DNA from 3 places in the Listeria sp. PSOL-1 genome. Region 2 is predicted to be linked to each of the others. Evidence: riboswitches for the same ligand, from Rfam matches in the RefSeq annotation. Region 2 holds a riboswitch; each other region holds the start of a gene.

Region 1 (7,069 bases), 1.0 Mb from region 2:
TGACGAAACAAGACAAAGTTTGATACGGTAATTTTGAGGTGAGAATACATGACTATTTTTGATCAAATGGCTAAAAAATACGACACAGAAGAACGTATCTATATCGCAAGTCAAATCGCAAATGAAATCAAGCATTACCTTGGCCCAGAATCCAAAACGAAAAAAGCGATTGACTTTGGCACAGGAACAGGCCTCGTCGGTTTACAGCTTGCTACTGAATTTAAGGAGCTAATCATGATCGATATTGCCAAACAAATGATTGAACAAGTAAATAAAAAAATTACTGATCAGAACATAACAAACGCGAAGACTTTAGTCACGGATTTAAGCCAAAATGTATCGGACAATTTACACACAGATTATCTATTCATGTCACAAGTCCTTTTGCATGTAAAAGAAATCAAAGCGCTTTTAAGAAATATCTTGCACACCTTAAGCCAATCTGGAAAACTGATTATTGTCGACTTTGATAAAAATCCTAATGTCCCATCTGACCGGGTACATAATGGCTTTCGACAACAAGATCTCCAGATAACACTTGAAAAAATAGGTTTTAAAAACATCCAGTCAAGAACCTTCTATCATGGAGAAAAAATGTTTATGAACCAAGATGCCTCGTTGTTTTCGTTAATTGCTGAAAAAGCTTAATAAAGTAGATCAGGCTGTTTTTCATGCTCCTTTAAAAAGTCCGTGATTAAATTAGCAAATTTACTTGTCTCTTCTTCTACTAAAAAAGCATCGTGTCCGTATTCTGAATCAACCTCAACATATGTGACTGGAACTTGAGCCGCTTTTAGCACATTATGATGACGGCGTAAATCGTGAATCCGGAATAGTTGATCGCTTGTAATACCAATCATTAGGTAGGGGATTCGAATGGTCTCACAACATGAAATTTCTCCACTTCTTGGCACAGTAACATCAAATAAATCGATCGCTTTAGTTAAAAATAAATAGCTATTCGCATCAAAGCGTTCAACAAAAGCATCGCCTTGATAATGTAAATACGATTCAACTTGAAAGTGCTCTTTAGAAAATGCAGAAGGAGAACTTTCGCTAACAGTAAAGCGTTTGAAGCGTTTAGAAAAGAGCTCACTTGTTCGGTAAGTCATCATTCCTATCATTCGAGCAGTGGCCAGTCCGCCTTCTGGTTGCCCATCATAATTTCCTTCGTTAAAATCTGGATCATTTAAAATGGCCATACGCATAATCAAATTATAACCAATTGCGTCAGGACCGGCTGCAAGTGGCGAAGCAATATTAATCGCTGTGTCAGTTATGTCAGGATAATCAATCGCCCACTGTGTTGCCTGCATACCACCCATTGAGCCGCCGATAACCGCGATAAGATGCCGAATCTCTAAAGCTGTTAGTAGCTCACGCTGTAGTCGAATGATATCTTTTATACTAAACCCGGGAAAAGTTAGCCGAAAAGCTTTTCCTGTTTTAGGGTTGAGAGAAGAAGGACCAGTTGTGCCACTACACCCGCCAAATACATTCGTACAAATAATAAAATATTTTGTTGTATCAAGCGCTTTACCAGGTCCAATATAAGAATCCCACCAACCAGCTTCATCTTCTGCAAAGTGTTTAGCTGCATGTGCAGTTCCTGTCAACGCATGCTCTAATAAAATAACATTATCCCCTGTTTTATTTAAAATTCCGTATGTTTCATAGCCGATCATGACTTCAGTTAATTTCGCACCATTTTCAAGAATAAATGGCGTTTCTTCAAACAACACTACTTGTTTTAATCCCATATTTTCACATCCTTTTTATAAAATAAAAAGCCCCTCTGGAAAGATACCAGAAGGGACAAATTTTGCAGCATAGAATTGTACCAACTTATCTTTTCAGAAAAAATTTCTGCTGGAATTAGCACCGTGAAATAAATTTCGGTTGCTAAGGCTTCATCGGGCCAGTCCCTCCACCTTTCTTGATAAGAAAACGATTAAATTACATTTATAATACGTTGAATTGATATAATTGTCAATCACTTATCCTACATTTAGCGTTTTAAAAGGGCGAGTAAAGGGTATTTAAATAGCATAGACAGAAGGAAAGGAAGGGTTTTAAGGTGAAGAACTTGACGAGAATTTTAATATTAATTATGGGGATTTTGATGGTTGGCCTTGGTTTTTGGCTAATGTGGAACCCAGTAGCATCTTTACTTGCACTTAACGTTTTTATTGCTACGATCCTTTTAATATCAGGTGTTTTTCAGACGGTTACATATTTTTCTGATCGAAGTAGCCAACATGTTTCAGGATGGGTATTAGCTAACGGGATTTTATCGTTGCTATTAGGTATCTTTCTTTTATCAAACCAGGTTGTCGGTGCGGCAACGCTTGTTCTAATATTTACAATCTGGATTCTCTTTACTGGCATTATGCGTACAGTTGGCGCATTTAGTGCTAGAGATTATCAAGCTAGTGGCTGGGGTTTTCTACTAGTCGTTGGGATTTTAGGAATCATTCTAGGAATTATTGCAATGATCAATCCGCTTGTCAGTGCGATTGGCATTGCTATTATTGTTGGTCTGTTTTTCGTTATAGAAGGTCTTGGCGCAATTGCCACCTTTTTCTTTACAAGTAAAATGAAATAGTAGGACTTGTTTAAAAAATATAGCGTAGGTGCTACAGTTCGAACACGACAAATCGATAGAAAGCGTTTTTATTTAAAAAGTTTGCTAGAATCGGAGCGTACGATTGTACGTGAGAACCGGAAATCTGGCAAACTTTTTAAATGCGAACGCTTGCCGTCGATTTAGTTTGTGCATGCCCAAACTCCTTTTTGTTGATCATCTGAGTGGAAAAGCATAAGCTAGTAATAATACGAAAAGAAAGTGAGGACAAAGAATGTATATTCGTGCACTGGAAGAAGATGATTTGCTTGATATTCATAAATTAAACAATCGATTGCATATTATGGCTTATTGGTTTGAAGAGCCCTATGAATCTTTAAGTGAGCTCAAAAGCTTATATCTAAAACACATTTATGATGAATCAGAGCGCCGTTTTGTTATTATTGAAAACAAAAGCTTTGCTGGAGTGATTGAACTGGTTGAAATTAATTACATTCATCGTAATTGTGAAATTCAAGTGATTATTAAAGAAGATTATCAAGGAAAAGGTTTGGCGCAAAAAGCAATGGAGCAAGGGATAAATTATGCTTTTCAAATACTTAATTTGCATAAAATTTATCTATATGTGGATATTGAAAATAAAGGAGCCATTCATATTTATCAAAAACTAGGTTTTCAAATCGAAGGGACAATGATTGAACAGTTTTATATGAAAGGCGAGTACCGGGATAGTTACTTTATGGGGCTATTAAAAAGAAATTGGAATCAATAATTAGCCATATGATTAGTGGATAGCCTTTCTTATTAAAAAGGTTATCCACTGACAAGGCTATCCTTTTATTCTTTTTTCACTTGCTCTACTTCGACCACTCGAAAGCCTTTTTTATTTAAGCGTTGAACGATGATATCTTTTGTGTTAGCCGTTGTATCAAGAGGTAAGGAGATAAGAACACGGCGAATAAAATCATCAGTTTGATTATCTAAAGTGATTAAGTTTGAGATCGAAGTATAGCGATCAATAATTTTTGTGATTTTGGTAAGCGCACCAGGAACCTCGCCAGTTGCAACAGTCAAAACATAACTTGTTGTACTAACATTCCAAGCATCTTCTAATAGGCCGAGTAATTTTCCATGCGTTAAAATGCCATAGAAAGTACCATTTTCATTTAAAACGGTGATAAAAGGTAATTCCTTAATTGTAAAAAAAACTTCAAAGAATGAAGAATTAACGTTGATGTGTTTTGTTTTATTTTTTAGTAATGAGGTGACAGGTTCCATTAGGCTACCGCCATTAGCTGCATGTCGATAAATGTGCATCTTGTAAATATTACCGAGAAATTTTTCTCCGGTCTCATCAAGAACGGGGACACAGCGGTATCCTGATTTTTCCAATAAATCAATAGCTTCTTTTAGTGTGGCCGTTTTCGAAACAGTGGTTAACTTGATTTTTGGAATACAAAGATTTTTGATTAACATGACAGTCACTCCATTCATTTCTTATTTATACCTATTTTAGCTTAAAGCATGTGGATAGTACAGCGACAATAAAAAAGCACTTCACAAAAGCGAAGTACGTGGTTGCTTAATTGCAATAAACATGTTATAGTAAATGGATGTCATCTTTTATGTATAATTATTTAATTCTATCTCATTTCAATTATACATAAAAGATTGATTTTTGTCAAGTGATAAATGGAGGGTTTTTTTATGAAAGATAGCGAATGGCAAAAAGAACAGGCGCGTGTTGATTATACAATCCAACAAATTAATAAACGAGAAAATGAATTGATCCATTTGATTGAAAAAGTCAGACAAGAAGCAAGTCATATTCGTACTAATTTTTGGGAAGATGTTCGTGTTAATTTGAATGAGCTTGATGATGTATCGGAAACCAATGCCAGCATCCGTCAGCAAGAACATTTTTTGCGAGAACGTGAGCGGAATTATCAACATTCTGAAAAACAAATTCGCGCGTTTAAAAAAATGAAAAGCTCGCCTTATTTTGCGCGCATTGATGTTGCTGAAAAAGATGAAAAAACAGAATCGCTTTATATTGGGATTTCTTCTTTTTTAGATGAAGAGGATCATTTCCTTGTATATGATTGGCGTGCACCAATTGCTAGTATTTATTATGATGGAGGGATGGGTGAAGCAGTTTATAATACGCCTGAAGGAAAATTGAAGGTGGATGTTAAGCTTAAGCGGCAATATACCATTAAAAAGGCTGTCATTCAGAGGATGTTTGATACAACCGAAGCGATCGGGGATGAAATGTTACAAGAAGTGCTTGGTGAGGGTTCAAGTGCACAAATGAAAAGCATTGTTTCTACGATTCAACGGGAACAAAATCAAATTATTCGTGATACAACAAGTGATTTATTGTTTGTCCAGGGTGCTGCAGGAAGTGGGAAAACATCAGCTATTTTACAGCGGATTGCTTATTTGCTTTATCGTTTTCGTGAAGGACTGGATGAAACGCAAATGATGATTTTTTCGCCTAATCGCTTGTTTAACCATTATATTGCCAATGTACTGCCTGAACTTGGTGAAAAAAATATGGTACAGACAACTTTTCACGATTTTGCTAGTGTTAGACTAAAGCGCATGGAAATGAAAAGTCTATTTGAACAGTTTGAAGCACGTGAAAAAAAGCAATATAAAAATATTTTAGCTTTAAAAGAGTCCCTTGTTTTTTACCAATTAGTGAAGCGTTATGCAGCAGAACTTGGGGATTTAATTCAATTTAAGAATATTAAATTTCGTGGGAAAATAATCATTTCAAAACAAGAAATTCAAGCGATCTATGCTTCATTTCCTGCTTATTTTAAGCGAATAGAGAAGCTTCAAGAAACCAGTAAAAAATTGCGAGAACGGCTTTATGTCATCATGAATCAAGAAGCTAAAAAAGACTGGATTAAGGATGAAATTGAATTGCTTAGTGAAGAAAATTATCATGCCTTAGTGCCAACACATTTAGAGTTTAGCAGTTTTGAAGAGGAGGAAGACTATTTAGCCAAGAAACTGGTTCGCTTAAAATTTAAAAATACCCATGAACAAATTAAGCAGCACGATTATTTTCACCTTAAACAACAATACGTTCAATTTATAAAAAAAGTGCCACAATTACTTGATTTAAAGGATTTTAATATTCGTTTAGAGGAATGGGAAGCTGAAAGAAAACAATTGATGGTGCGGCTGAATGCGAATCAAATCGCATTGGAAGATGTTGTTTTCTTTTTGGAGCTAGAAGATCAACTAACTGGTAAAGAGACCATGCGAGCGATGAAGTTTGTGTTTATTGATGAGATTCAAGATTATACACCTGCACAAATTGCGTATTTAAGATCTATTTTCCCAAGTAGCCATTTTACATTATTGGGGGATTTGAATCAAGCGATCTTTAAAACAAAGCAAACTGAAAGGTCACTCATCGATGAAATTCTTCATTTATTTGATCCTTCACGTGCGCGGCAAATCGAACTGAAGAAAAGTTATCGTTCAACATATGAGATTACGCAATTTACAAGAGATATTATTCAAGATGAAAATCAGATTATACCTTTTGAACGACATGGTGAATTGCCACAAATTGTTGAAGCAAAAAGTTATTTAGAAATGATGGATAAAATTGTGAAGCAAGCAAAGGCGATGCAAGAAAAATATGGGATGGTAGCGATTATTGGTAAAAATAAGGAAAGCTGCGAGCATTGTTATCTTTCCTTATATCAGCAAATGGAGGTGCGCCTGATTCATTTAGATAATCAAAAACTAATCGATGGGATTATGATCATTCCTTCCTATTTAGCAAAAGGATTGGAATTTGATGGAGTCATTGTGTTAGATGCTTCCGATGAAAATTATCATTTGGAAGAAGAACGAACGCTTCTTTATACGATTTGTTCGCGAGCAATGCACCAACTTTTTATTATAAGTGAAGGCAAGCCATCGCGTTTATTACCGATTCAAGAATAATTTTTTGCTGGTATAGGGATTTTATAAGGAGTATAATGATTATTGTCATTAAAGTGGGGAAGGAAAAATAAAAGAAAGAGGGTAAAAATGAATGAATGCAGAAAAAGGGAAGACCTTTTTTGGACATCCACGTGGGCTAGCAACCTTGTTTTTTACAGAGTTTTGGGAGCGTTTCTCTTACTATGGGATGCGAGCGATTTTAATTTATTATATGTACACACGTGTTACAGATGGAGGGCTAGGTTTTAGTCAATCCACATCTACTGCGGTTATGTCGATTTATGGTTCACTTGTATTCATGTCGGGCGTTATTGGTGGGTTTGCAGCGGATCGAATCATGGGAGCTCGGCGAACTATTTTTTATGGCGGCGTGTTAATTATGTGTGGGCACATTGTTTTAGCGCTTCCTTTAGGAGCAGGCGCTTTGTTTGTTTCGATGGCACTAATTATTTTAGGGACAGGCTTTTTAAAACCTAACGTATCCAATGTTGTTGGCGATTTGTATGACAAAAA
Region 2 (7,069 bases):
CTGTATAAGAAATCCCCTCATTAAACCGCTTAATTAACTTAATAAGCTCCACCGACCTCACGTCAAAAACAGAAGTTGCCCCAGGAAAATCGCCAATATTTGTAGGATCTCCCGTTATCGCTAGCACATCTCGTAATCCAAGCTTATGAAAACCCATTATATGTGAATGAAGCCCGACTAAATTATGATCCCTCGTCGTTAAATGAATCAGCGGAGTGATCCCATATTGCTGCTTCAAAATGCCTGCTAATGCCATATTACTTATCCTTGGAGTTGCAAGCGAATTATCAGAAATCGTTAACGCATCGACCCCTTTTTGATGAAGCTTTTTGGCCCCAGCAAAAAATTGATCTGTGGCAAAGGTACGTGGTGGATCAAGCTCAACAAGGATTGTATAATCCCTTTTTACTTTTGCTAACAAGCGCTCCTCTTTCTCCATTGAGTCTTTTGGTTGCTCTAAGACAACCTGGCGTACATTTTTTTCCTTCACTGGTTCAAAGGTGGTTAGGCCTTTTCGTAAAGCACGAATATGATCAGGCGTCGTTCCACAACAGCCACCGATAATCCGTGCTCCTTGCTTACGAAAAATCTCACCATATTGCTCAAAATAGGCTTGATCGGCTTGATAAATAATTTTTCCATCTTGAACTTCTGGTAGACTAGCATTAGGATAAGCAGCCAAAAATGTTTGCTCAAATAAAGGAACGGTTTCAAGTGCTTTCGCCATATGATAAGGACCCAAGCGACAATTAACACCAACAACATCCGCACCAGCTTGAGCAAGTTCAGCTAAAGCATCAGCAAGTAACTGACCATTTTGTAAAAAGTCCGGCTCATGGATTGAAACATTGGCCACAACTGGAAGGTCCGTCGTTTCACGTAAAATTTTCAAAACAGCTTTTAATTCTGTTAAGTCATAATAAGTTTCAAGCAAAAGAGCATCAACACCTTCTAGTAAAAAACAGTATAATTGCTCACGAAAACTTCGCTTAATTTCTTCAAGGGGTGCAGCTTCTAAATGATGATCCGTTGCTCCATTTATCCCTCCCATTGTCCCAAAAATATAAGTCCCCGTTCCTTCTGCTGCTTCTTTTGCAATCCGGACTGCTGCTTGATTAATTTTTTTTATTTCATCTTGCAAACCATACCGGGCTAATTTTAAATAATTAGCACCATAAGTATTTGTCTGGATCACATCCGCACCTGCGTCAATATAGGCTTTATGGATAGCTGTTATTGATGCAGGATGGGTCATATTCAATTCTTCAAAAGATCGATCCATCCCATAAGAATAAAGTAACGTCCCGATTGCGCCATCTGCAATTAGTACTTTCTTTTGTAAATCTTTTCGTAAATTCATTTACATCCCTCCTTCCTCTTAATGAATTTTAGCATTTTGACCAACAGCCTCAAACGCTTGTTCCAAATCGAATAATAAGTCACTTTTATCTTCAACGCCTACTGAAATCCGCAATAAATTATCAGTTAAACCATAAGATCTCCGCAAATCAGGTGGAATATCAGCATGTGTTTGCGTCGTTGGATAAGTAATAAGACTTTCGACACCGCCTAGACTTTCAGCAAATGTAAATAATTTCAATGATTTTAATAACGGAGAAATTATTTCCTCATCTTTCACAAAAAAACTAATCATACCACCGCGACCTGGATAGCGAACTTCTTCAACAAGAGGATGCCCAAATAAAAAATCAGCTATTGCTATCGCGTTTTCTTGATGTTGTTTCATTCTTAAGGAAAGTGTTTTTAAGCCACGAATAAGCAGCCACGAATCAAAGGGGGCTAAAACACAACCAATACGATTTAAAGCTTCTTGGAAAAAATCACCTAACTCACTATCTTTCACAACAACCACACCAGCTAAAAGATCATTATGCCCCCCAAGATATTTTGTTGCACTATGAACCACAATATCCGCACCCATATCTAGCGGTTGCTGCAAAATTGGTGTATAAAAAGTATTATCCACAATAACAAGCAAATGATGTTTTTTAGCAAATTCAACAACTTCATTAATTTGAATTTCCATCATTAAAGGGTTCGTTGGCGTCTCTAGAAAAATAGCTTTCGTATTTGGCTTAAGTAAATATTTAAGATCAGCGACATGATTTCCCTGCCAATAACTGAATTGAATCTTCGTGCGCTCTTCAAGTTGCCTAAAATAACGAAAAGATCCTCCATATAAGTCCTGCACACTGATGATGTGATCTCCCGTTTGAAACCGTTCAAAAACGAGCTGAATAGCGCTCATCCCTGAACTCGTTGCAAAAGCATATCGTCCACCTTCAAGTAAAGCAAGCGCTTCTTCTAAAACATCACGTGTTGGGTTTCCCGTACGAATATAATCGTATCCAGTTGAAACACCAATATCATGATGTCTATAAGCCGTTGAAAAATAAAGAGGCATATTAACAGCTCCTGTTTGTGAACATTTTTTATTCCCAATTTGCGCCAAAATGGTTTGCTTTTTTAAATTTTCCATTGTGCTACTCCCTCCTTAGTTTTCAACTGGCTGATAGCTTTTGCGAATCTCTTTCGTTGCCTGCACCATGTGCTGAAGTGCTTTAATCGTTTCTTCTTCGCGTCGCGTTTTTAATCCACAGTCTGGATTTATCCAAAATTGCTTGACATCAATTACGCGAAGTGCTCGCTTGATGTTTTCTTTTATTTCGGCTGTTTCGGGGACACGCGGACTGTGAATATCATAGACACCAAGCCCAATTTCTTTATCATAGATCACTTTTTCAAATGTTGAAATGATTTCACCATGACTACGTGAAGTTTCAATTGAAATAACATCTGCATCAAGAGCACTAATCGCTTCAATAATATCGTCAAATTCGGAATAACACATATGCGTATGAATCTGCGTATCATTTTTAACAACCGTTGTCGCAAGTTTAAATGAATAAACAGCATCATTTAAATATTTTTGCCACCTTTTTTGTTTAAGCGGCAATCCTTCCCGCAACGCTGGCTCATCAACTTGAATCACATGTATACCATTATCTTCAAGTGCTTTCACCTCTTTACGAAGCGCTAAAGCAATTTGATTAGCCACAACACTTTCAGCAATGTCATCCCGAACAAAACTCCAATTAATAATTGTGATCGGAGCTGTAAGCATCCCTTTCACAGGCTTTTCCGTTAGCCAGTTGGCATAAGCTGTTTCTTTTACTGTAATCGGTGTACTCCATGCGACATCCCCATAAATTAGCGGTGGTCTCACAGCGCGCGACCCGTATGACTGTACCCAACCAAATTTCGTAGCCTGAAAACCAGTTAATCGCTGTCCGAAATACTCAACCATATCCGTTCGTTCAAATTCACCATGAACAAGTACATCAATATCGAGATCCTCTTGAATTTTTATCCAGCGAGCAATTTCCTCATTAATATAATCTTCATACGTGGCTTGATCGATGTTACCTTTTAACCAAGCGGCTCTTTTTGCACGCACTTCTTGTGATTGTGGAAAACTCCCGATTGTTGTTGTTGGTAAAAGCGGTAATTTAAGCGAATCGTGCTGTAATTTGATTCTTTCTTGAAATGGAGACTCTCGCTCAACATTTAAATATTTTAGATTAGCCACTTCTTTTTGAACTTGAATATTATTCCGATAATTAGATTGATTTAAGTTATTTAAACCTTCTTTCGCAGCTGAAAATTCTCTAGCAACAACTTCCTCATTGATCGCTTTAGTCAATGTAACAACTTCTGCCAACTTCTCATCAGCGAAACTCAAACCACGAATGAGAACCTCAGGCAATTCAGTTTCGCTTTGTTTGGTTACAGGAACATGCAATAACGAACTCGAAGGCTGTAAAATGAGCCGATCATGCGGTACGATTGTCGTAATTTTTTTTATTAATCCTATTTTTTCTTCTAAATTTGTCCGCCAAACATTACGCCCATCAATTATCCCAGCTGCCAACCACTTATTCTCAGGAAAGCCAAATTTTTCAAGCTGCTGTAGAGTTTCACCGTGGTCATGAATAAAATCAAGACCAATTGCATCAACCGGAAGCTGAACAATAACTTCATAATCATCTAAACTTTCAAAATAAGATTGTAAAATCAATTTAGTATGAGGTGCAGCTTCTCTAAGTTTATGAAAACTTTCCACAATATAAGTAAGCTCTTCTTTTGGAAAAGTCGTTGCTAAATAAGGTTCGTCAATTTGTAGCCATTTAACACCAGCTGCATCAAGCTCAGCTATTAATTTAGCATACACTGGCAAAAATTTTGCTAATAACGTCTCAAATTCAGCCTCTTCATAACCTTTCCCTAATTTTAAATAAGTAATAGGACCTAAAATAACAGGCTTTGTTTCAATACCTAATTCTTCTTTTGCTTCTAAGTAATAAGTTAAAGCTTTATTTTCTAATAATTTAGGAGAAACATCATCAAGTTCAGGAACAATATAATGATAATTTGTATTAAACCATTTTGTCATTTCTGAAGCAACAGCATTTTCCCGTCCACGAGCGATCTCAAAGTACGTATTTAATGGAATTTTTTCCTCAAAGTTTCCAAAACGCTTAGGAATCACACCAAGTGAAACGCTCATATCAAGCACGTGGTCATATAACGAAAAGTCATTAACTGGGATCAAATCAATATTCGCTGCTCGTTGTTTTTTTAAATTTGATAAGCGAATTTTCTTCAACTCAGCTTCAAGCTCTTCTGTAGAAATTCTTTGATTCCAGTAAGATTCTAACGCTTTTTTCCACTCCCTTTTTTCACCTAAACGTGGGTACCCAAGATTCGAACTAATTGCTTTTACCATGTTTCCAACCCCTTCTTTTACTTTTATTAGCCACAAAAAAGCCTCCCTAAGATATAGAGAGGCTCGATATACGCTATTAAAACACGGAAAATCGCTTCTCTCTTATCTCTCAAAGCGCAATGCTCTGCAGGATTTAGCACCTTTTCATTAACTGAAAGGTTGCTGGGTTTCATCGGGCCAGTCCCTCTACCACTCATAATAAGAGTTTTCATATTTTGTATTGAAATTATGATATCATCTCCGACAACAGCTGTCAACCATTTACTTTTTTCACACGATTTCGCCAAGCAAAAAGTAAGAAGCTACCGAGAAGGAGCAGCAAACTAACAACGCCATAAAACACTTGATCAAAAAACCAAGCAATCACACTACCAGTTAAAGAAGGTCCAAGAATACTCCCTAAGCTAAAGCACATCCCAACTAAAATGTTCCCAGCAGGTAAAAGTTCAAGTGGTGTCAGATCAGTCATATAAGAAAGGCCTAATGAATAAAGCGAGCCAAGTAAAATACCAAGAACAAAAAAGAGAACAATGAACAGCACAAACATTTTAACAAAGATCGCGCAAAAAAAGAGAATTCCACCTAAAAAAGTCAAGATCGGCAAAATTTTTCCTCGTCCAACTTGGTCACTAAAAACACCAATTGGTACTTGAAATAAGATCGTCCCTACTGAAAAAGCAGAAATAATTATCGTAATCATATAGGTCGTAAAACCACTTCTAAGCGCAACAATTGGAAAAGTAGCATTCAATGCCGTCTCTAAAACACCATATAAAAATGGGGGGATCATAGCAATCCAAGCAATTTTTCCCACTACAAAGAAACGTTTTAAACTACCTAAAAAAGAGATTTTACGAATTTTTTCATTTTGTGCAATGAATTCATTACGCAAAAGCCATATTAAACTCCAAGAAATAATAACTAATATACCTGAAAAATAAAAAGGAAAAGCTAAATTGATATAAGATAAATTAACAAGCTGAGGCCCTACTGCAAATCCAAGTGAAAAAAACAAACCATAGATAGCCATATTTTTCCCTCTACTTCTTGGATCAGTCATAGCAGCAACCCAAGTTTGTGAAGAAAAGTGCAACATATGATCTCCAATTCCAATAACAAGTCTTAAAACAAACCAAAAGATTAAATTAAACCAAAGTGGAAAGGCAAATAAAGCAATCGCCACTAACAGGCTTCCCACTAGAATAATTGGCTTATATCCAAATTTATGGAGAGGAGCTTCAATAAAAGGCGAAATCACTAAAACGCCAATATAAATCCCAGTAGCATGAAAACCATTGATACTAGAACTAATTCCTTGTTCTTCAAATATAATCGAAATTAAAGGCAATAAAAGTCCTTGAGATAAACCGGAAACAGAAACAATAATTGTTAATATCCAAAATTTACTCCTATTTTCCACAATTCTCCCCCCTTCTTTGTTAAAAAAGAACAATGCCTACCAGGTAGGCATTGTTCTTTAATTAAAATGACCCGTACGGGATTCGAACCCGTGTTACCGCCGTGAAAGGGCGGTGTCTTAACCGCTTGACCAACGGGCCGGCTGGCGGAGAAGGAGGGATTTGAACCCTCGCGCCGCGTAAACGACCTACACCCTTAGCAGGGGCGCCTCTTCAGCCACTTGAGTACTTCTCCGAGTCTTATAAAAACTCCACAGGCAGGACTCGAACCTGCGACCGATCGGTTAACAGCCGATTGCTCTACCAACTGAGCTACTGTGGAATAAAAGTGGGCCTAAATGGACTCGAACCATCGACCTCACGCTTATCAGGCGTGCGCTCTAACCAGCTGAGCTATAGGCCCTTAGTATGCAAAAAAGCGGGTGATGGGAATCGAACCCACGACAACAGCTTGGAAGGCTGTAGTTTTACCACTAAACTACACCCGCATGAAATAAAAATGAGAACCAATCCTGCCCTACAAACAGGCACATTAATCGCTTCATCATGTCGTCTCATAGAGCAAAGAAAAGTGGCTTGGGACAGAATCGAACTGCCGACACCTTGAGCTTCAATCAAGTGCTCTACCAACTGAGCTACCAAGCCTTAAAGACGGTTCCGACGGGATTTGAACCCGCGATCTCCTGCGTGACAGGCAGGCATGTTAACCCCTACACCACGGAACCAAATTGCGGGGACAGGATTTGAACCTGCGACCTTCGGGTTATGAGCCCGACGAGCTACCAGACTGCTCCACCCCGCGATAATAAATAATATAGGTTTCCACTGCTTTAATCACTAATAC
Region 3 (7,069 bases), 1.1 Mb from region 2:
AATGTAGCACCTACGCGCTATTTTTTGAACTATATGATGTAAAGGTCAGATATCATGAACAAGTCAAAATTACATGTTTTGCTTATTTATCCACTGGAACAACTGCTCCGCTCCATTTTTTTAGAATCCAGTCTTGTATTTTTTTTGAATGAAGTGCATCGACTAGTTTCTTTATATTTTTATTATTTTTGTTTGATTCTTTGGTAACAATAATATTTGCATAAGGAGAATCTTTGCCTTCAATGGCAATAGAATCTTTCATCGGATTTAAACCTTGGTCTACAACAAAGTTTGAGTTAATGACAACTGCATCGCCTTCTCCATTATTGTAAGCTGTCATGAGATACGCAGGATCTAAGTCATACTTAAACTTTAAGTTTTTTGGATTTTCTTTGATATCATTAAATGTTGCATCTTCTGGGTTAACACCTGGTTTTAATTTAAGTAGCCCAGCTTTTACAAAAATACTAATGACACGCGGCCAATCAGACTTACTGTTTGAAAGTAAGATTTGTGAACCATCTTTTAGATCTTTAAGTTTTTTTACTTTTTTAGAGTATACACCCATTGGTTCAAGATGAATGGCACCAACATTAGCAAATTTATAACCTTTTTCTTTCTCTTCCAATTTAAGGAAAGGTACATGCTGGTAGTAGTTGGCATCTAGTTCTCCCTCGTCTAAAGCTTTATTAGGCATTACATAATCGGTATATTTAACAATCTTTAAGTTAACACCTTCTTTTTTTAAAATCGGTTTAACTTGCTCTAAAATTTGTGCATGAGGTGTATTAGATGCACCAACAACTAATGTTTTGTCGTCAGAAGATTTTTTACTCGCGCCTCCACCACACGCAGCAAGAACAAATATTAAGCTAGTGATCAACAAACCTGAAACAATTTTCTTCATATAAACACGCTCCTCTTTTATCTTTTATCTACTTTTTTAACTAATAAATCGCCAATGATCTGGAAGATAAAGACGATAATTAAAATAATAATTGTTGCCGCAATCGTTATATCTGGCTGATTACGTTGGAAACCTTCTAAGTACGCAGCATTTCCTAGCCCACCTGCACCAATAACACCTGCCATCGCTGTAAAACCAACGAGTGAGATCGCGGTTACTGTAAGACCTGAGATAATTGCTGGTAAAGCTTCAGGAATTAAGACTTTACAAATCACTGTAAATAAATTAGCTCCCATTGCTTTAGCTGCTTCTAAAACCCCTTTATCTACTTCGCGGAAAGCAATTTCTACCATACGCGCATAAAATGGCGCTGCTGAGATAATTAAAGCAGGCAAAGCGGCTTTCGGTCCAATGATCGTACCTACAAGCGTCTTTGTCATTGGTAAAAGTAAAACAATTAATATAATAAAAGGAATAGATCGGAAAACATTGACTAAAATAGCTGTAATCCAATATAAAACCTTAGCGCCGACATTCCCTTGGCGGTTGCTTAAAAATAATAATAACCCTAATAAGATACCAAGAATACATACAGCAACAAGCGAACTTAAGGTCATATATAAAGTTTCACTTGTATAGCCCCACATGATATGCCAATCAACATCTGGAAAAAGTTTGCTCATGCTTCAATCACCTCAGTTTCTACATTAAGTGCGCGCAGATCGCCAATTGTCGCCTCAATTTGTTGCTCATCACCTTGAATTTGAACATATAATGTTCCGTAAGCACCATTTTGCGTTTGTGTTAAACTGCCATGAAGAACATTCAGCAACACATGATTTTGCTGCGCTACTTGGGAGATGATTGGCTGTGTCGCATTTTCGCTCATGAAAAGGAGTCGTACAAGCTTCCCATCTGAATAATTGCTTAGGAGCAAATGAATGAGATCTTCTGTTTCATCTGTTTCCGTCACTTGTCTGACGAAACGTTTGGTAACATTTTGTTCTGGATGTTTGAAGACTTCTAATACTTCGCCCATTTCTACAACTTTACCCGCTTCCATTACAGCTACGCGTTTGCAGATTTTACGAATAACGTGCATTTCGTGTGTGATGACAATAATCGTTAAGTTCAGTCGCTTGTTAATATCTAGTAATAATTCTAAAACTTCATCCGTTGTTTGCGGATCAAGCGCTGATGTTGCTTCATCACAAAGTAAAACCGTTGGATCGTTAGCCAAAGCGCGCGCAATACCAACGCGCTGTTTTTGTCCACCACTAAGCTCCGCTGGATAAGCGTCTTCTTTTCCAACGAGGCCCACGAGTCGAATGAGTTCATTTACTCGGGCTTTTCGTTTTTTACCACGAATTCCAGCTATTTCAAGTGGAAAAGCAATGTTTTCAAAAACAGTTCGCGACCAAAGTAAATTGAAATGTTGGAAAATCATTCCAATTTTCTGGCGGGCTTTTCGCAATTCACGACCACGAATGCGACTGATTTCTTTGTTGTTTACTTCAACCTTGCCAGAAGTTGGTAGCTCTAAACCATTAAACATACGAATTAGGCTACTTTTCCCTGCACCTGAATAGCCAACAACTCCAAAGATTTCACCTTGATTAATGGTTAAATTGACACCTTCAACAGCACGAACCCTTTTTTTACCAGAAGTATAATCTTTAATAACATTTTGCAAAGTAATCATTTTATTTCACCTTTTTTCGAGATTAATCCATCACACAAAAAAACCTTCCTGCATGAGCAGAAAGGCACCGAATGTTAAGGTTTGCTTTCTTCTCATCTTCCAGAACAACTTGTGTCCTGCATGAATTAGCACCTTAAGTAAAACTACTTAGGTTGCTGGGCTTCACTGGGCATTTCCCTCCACCACTCTTGATAAGAATCTACAGATAACGTTTCCTAGTGTAAATGTATGTTTTAAATTATAAGTGAAATGAGCGTGAAAAGCAACTGTTATTTTTTGTTATTATCGAATTTTAAAAAATTATAGCTATAATAACGGTAATTTCACCGTAAATGTCGTTCGATGATTCTTGCTGGTTGCCATAACTAAACCACCGTGTCTTTCTACAATTGACTTAGCGATCGCAAGGCCTAAACCTGTACCTGTCGTTGTACGATTTTTATCCACTTTATAAAAACGTTCGAATAAATGTGGTAAATCAAACGCTGGAATTTCTTTGCCATAATTGGTTACACCAATAACTGCCCATTCACCATCACGACGAGCAGTAATGTCAATTTGTTTATCCCCTTCTCCGTAACGCAAAGCATTTGAAAATAAGTTTTCAAAAAGTCGCATGATCTGATTTCCATCGCCACTGACCATTAAATTATCATCTTCGTATATTTCAACCAATTCCATTCCTTTTTTTTGCGCTAAACCATCAAATTCTGCAACCAATTGTCGTAAAAGTTCAATCATATCAAGTTGATCATTGGCTAATGTATAATCTGGGCTCTCAAGACGTGTATAGGAAAATAAGTCATCAATCAATTTATGCAAATGACGCGCTTTATTATAAACGAGTTCGGTATAATAGCGAAGTTCGATTTCATCACGATACCGATCGTCATGAATATAGCTCAAATAACCTAAAATAGAGGTAAGTGGGGTTCTAAGATCATGCGAAACATTGGTAATTAAATCGTTTTTAGCTTGTTGTGCTTGCTGCTCTTGCTCCATCAGGTTTCTTTGGCGATCACGCATTTTTTCAATATTAACCTCAAGTTCGCGAATCTCTGGCACAAGGCTTTCTGTATCGACTGGTTGATCAAGATTTAACGCATAATTAATGGTTTGCAGCTGCTTTTTCAACCTTCTTTGACGCGTTAAACGATAGAAAATGAAAAAAATGAGCAGCGCAATCATCACTTGAAAAAGAAATTTGGTCAAAAGCAACAACGGCGAATCGATGATGGTTTGAAATTTTCCATGACCAAATAAAGTGAGGAAAGTTTCAGTCAAGCCACGTAAAACAACGGAATCATCACGAATATTAATCATCCAAAAATAAACTGTTCGTAAAAGAATCGCAGCACCTAACCAGGAAACAACGATAAAAAACATGATCTGCCAAGGGTTCATTATATGACTAATATTTTTAATGAATCGTTTAAATCTCAATTTTATAACCCACTCCCCAAATGGTTTTAATCACATTTTCCCCGCCGAGCGCCTCCCGCAATTTATCACGCAAATTACTAATATGCACCATAACCGTTTTGCTAGCACCAAATGCTTGTTCTTGCCAAATTCTTTCAAAGATATATTCTGAGCTAAAAACACGCCCTGGCTCACTTGCTAACAAATATAGAATATCAAATTCAGATGTCGTCAAATGAAGCTCTTTTTCATTAACTGTCACAATATGATGTGACCGATCAATGATAATTGGACCGATGACAAGCTTTTCACTTGAAGTCTGTTCGCTTGTTTTCATCAATTGGATGCGACGCAAAATCGCTTTAACTCGAACGGAGAGTTCTACTGGGTTAAAGGGCTTAACCATGTAATCATCTGCCCCAGTGAGCAAGCCCATAATTTTATCATTATCTTCTGCTTTCGCGCTAAGCATTAAAATCGGTGTATTAATGCCATCATTACGCATTTTCTTACAAACTTCAAGCCCATCCATTTCAGGCATCATAATATCTAAAATAACGAGCGACAAATCTTTTTCCTGCACATATTGCCATGCCTGTGCCCCGTCATAGGCTTGAAAGATATCATAGCCTTCATTTTGGAGATAGAGTTTGACTAAATCAACAATCTCTTTGTCATCATCTGCAATTAAAATAGCCGTCATCATCTATTATCCTTTCTATTTGAATTATCTTCATTGTATCATCTGCTGATAAAAAAAAGAAATCTACTATGAGACTTCTTTAATAAAAATTAAACTTTTTTCGAATAAATTCGTTCTTCTTCTGGCTCTAGATGAATTAATACTTGTGCTTTCGAGTAAAAATCGCCAATTTCTGTCTCAATTTCATCACATAATGAGTGCGCTTTTTCAATTGTCATTTCCGATGGGACAACTAAGTGAAAATCAATGTATTCCTCAGCACCTGCGCGTCTAGAACGAAAATCATGAAACTCAATAAACTCTGCTTTATGGGTTAAAATAATGCGTTTAATTTCTGCCTCTTCCTTTTTTGAAAGACGCTCATCCATCAATGGCGGGAATGATTCTTTTAACAACTGCCAAGCTTCAAACATAATGTAAATGGCAGTAATAATCGCAATAACAGGATCAAGCCATAACCAGCCAGTTAAATAGACAAGCAGTAAACTTAAAGCAATACCAAGTGAAGTAAAGACATCAGTAAATAAATGTAATGCATTCGATTTCATTGCCACTGAGTTCGCTTTTTTAGCAGCTCGATTAATCACTCGTGAAATAATAATATTCACAGCCGCACCAAACAACATAACCGCAATGCCAAGCGCTGGAAAACGGATTTCTTTTGGATCTAAGAATTTTTCTACAGATTCGCTAATAATCCAAATTCCAGCAACAAAAATAAGTAAAGTTTCAATCGTTCCAGCAATATTCTCAGCTTTTCCATGCCCATACGGATGATCTTCATCAGCCGGCCTTCCTGCTATCCGAATGGAAAAAAAAGTAATCACTGATGCAAATAAATCCATTGACGAATGAATTCCTTCTGAAATAACAGCAACTGAACCTGTAAAAAAACCAATAATTAACTTCAAAATAACAATCACAAAATTACTGATAACAGAAAGAATAGTTAAATTGCTATGATTCATCTTAATAATGCCTCCATTTTTGGCTAATACTCCTTCGATTTAAAGAACTGATTTATCTTAACATGCTAGCCTTATATGAGTCTACGGCAATCTTTTTAGTATAGTGCATCTCTATAACGCGAAGGCAATTTTTTTGCATAAAGGAAACTTTTAAAGCGCAAAGAAGCTCAACTTTGTAAAAAAAGATGAAGTGACGTTATATCGGTAAATTGGTAATTTATCGCTACAAATTTCCCAGAACTAAAGCGAGCAAGCGATGGTATCGAAAGAACCTTGAACTTTTCCGCAAGACCTTTTGTTACGTTCAAATCCATTTTAAAAATCGTTTGTTCCGTCGTTGCCTCAGCAAGCTCTAACATGCGACCGGCAATCATACAAGCACCACATATTGGCGTATAAAAATAAAGCGCAAACGTTTCTTTTTGTGCTAATTTAGTTGCAAGGTCGTCCATCTTGATCTCAATCATTTTCACACTTCTCTCAAAATAAAAAGAATAGGGAGTAACGCAGGTTTTGATGCAGTGTCATCAAAACCTACAATCATTCCCTAAACTGATTTCAGCTAATTTCTTTTTCATATTCCTCACTTGAAAGTAATTCTTTTACTTCAGCATCATTTACATCTTTAACTTTTAAAATCCAGGCTTCTTCATAAGGATCACTATTTAAAAGTTCAGGTGCGTCCTCTAATTTTTCGTTCACTTCAACAATCTCACCAGTTATCGGCGCATAGAAATCAGAAACCGTTTTAACAGACTCAATACTTCCAATTGAATCACCTTGTGCAATTTTATCACCAATTTCGGGTAACTCTACAAAAACAATATCCCCTAACTGATCTTGCGCAAAATCAGTTATTCCTATTTTGTATGTAGTTCCTTCTTCTTTCACCCACTCATGCTCTTTTGTGTAAAGAAAATTTTTCGGTAAACTCATTTTAATTCCTCCTTTTCATCCACTTTACTTCCAAGTTTTTTCAAATTCATCTTCTTTAAATCCTAAAGTAACGCGACTTCCATCAGTTGTTAGCGGTCGCTTGATTAATTTGCCATCCGAGGCTAAAAGACTTAGTGCTTCAGCATTTGTCATCTGCTCTAGCTTGTCTTTCAAACCTAATTCCCGATATTTTATTCCACTTGTATTAAAAAAGCGTCGCAGCGGCAGTCCACTTTTTTGCCAGTATGTTTCTAGCTCAGCAATTATTGGTGGCGTTTCAACTAAATCAATTGCTTCTATCTGGATGTTATTTTCCTCTAACCATCCCTTTGCTTTTCTACATGTAGAACATTTCGGATACCAATAAAATTTAATCATTGCGCAACTCCCTCCAGCTTAAATCATAATTCTATCATAGTGTATTTTTACTC

The links. A riboswitch is a leader RNA that binds a small molecule or an ion and turns the genes downstream of it on or off. The one in region 2 is predicted to bind S-adenosylmethionine.
Region 1: it holds a riboswitch for S-adenosylmethionine, as region 2 does, so the genes downstream of both, G6Q10_RS07875 (homoserine O-acetyltransferase MetX) here and metE (5-methyltetrahydropteroyltriglutamate--homocysteine S-methyltransferase) in region 2, are expected to answer to the same signal.
Region 3: it holds a riboswitch for S-adenosylmethionine, as region 2 does, so the genes downstream of both, G6Q10_RS07950 (methionine ABC transporter ATP-binding protein) here and metE (5-methyltetrahydropteroyltriglutamate--homocysteine S-methyltransferase) in region 2, are expected to answer to the same signal.

Annotation. Positions count from the first base shown of each region.
Region 1 is NZ_LR760298.1:1,617,927-1,624,995, reverse strand. It holds gene G6Q10_RS07880 (class I SAM-dependent methyltransferase) at 49-648, shown strand; gene G6Q10_RS07875 (homoserine O-acetyltransferase MetX) at 645-1,760, opposite strand; SAM riboswitch class I at 1,843-1,946, opposite strand; gene G6Q10_RS07870 (HdeD family acid-resistance protein) at 2,078-2,605, shown strand; gene G6Q10_RS07865 (GNAT family N-acetyltransferase) at 2,859-3,356, shown strand; gene cbpA (cyclic di-AMP binding protein CbpA) at 3,422-4,060, opposite strand; gene helD (RNA polymerase recycling motor HelD) at 4,292-6,556, shown strand; gene G6Q10_RS07850 (peptide MFS transporter) at 6,648-7,069, shown strand, end outside.
Region 2 is NZ_LR760298.1:575,950-583,018, reverse strand. It holds gene G6Q10_RS02925 (bifunctional homocysteine S-methyltransferase/methylenetetrahydrofolate reductase) at 1-1,360, opposite strand, end outside; gene G6Q10_RS02920 (aminotransferase class I/II-fold pyridoxal phosphate-dependent enzyme) at 1,379-2,500, opposite strand; gene metE (5-methyltetrahydropteroyltriglutamate--homocysteine S-methyltransferase) at 2,516-4,807, opposite strand; SAM riboswitch class I at 4,907-5,012, opposite strand; gene G6Q10_RS02910 (MFS transporter) at 5,061-6,227, opposite strand; tRNA gene G6Q10_RS02905 (tRNA-Glu) at 6,295-6,366, opposite strand; tRNA gene G6Q10_RS02900 (tRNA-Ser) at 6,370-6,460, opposite strand; tRNA gene G6Q10_RS02895 (tRNA-Asn) at 6,475-6,547, opposite strand; tRNA gene G6Q10_RS02890 (tRNA-Ile) at 6,555-6,628, opposite strand; tRNA gene G6Q10_RS02885 (tRNA-Gly) at 6,643-6,713, opposite strand; tRNA gene G6Q10_RS02880 (tRNA-Phe) at 6,798-6,870, opposite strand; tRNA gene G6Q10_RS02875 (tRNA-Asp) at 6,878-6,950, opposite strand; tRNA gene G6Q10_RS02870 (tRNA-Met) at 6,954-7,027, opposite strand.
Region 3 is NZ_LR760298.1:1,639,935-1,647,003, forward strand. It holds gene G6Q10_RS07940 (MetQ/NlpA family ABC transporter substrate-binding protein) at 83-907, opposite strand; gene G6Q10_RS07945 (methionine ABC transporter permease) at 925-1,590, opposite strand; gene G6Q10_RS07950 (methionine ABC transporter ATP-binding protein) at 1,587-2,609, opposite strand; SAM riboswitch class I at 2,699-2,807, opposite strand; gene G6Q10_RS07955 (sensor histidine kinase) at 2,916-4,058, opposite strand; gene G6Q10_RS07960 (response regulator transcription factor) at 4,042-4,737, opposite strand; gene G6Q10_RS07965 (cation diffusion facilitator family transporter) at 4,824-5,702, opposite strand; gene G6Q10_RS07970 (thioredoxin family protein) at 5,870-6,169, opposite strand; gene gcvH (glycine cleavage system protein GcvH) at 6,261-6,638, opposite strand; gene G6Q10_RS07980 (arsenate reductase family protein) at 6,663-7,016, opposite strand.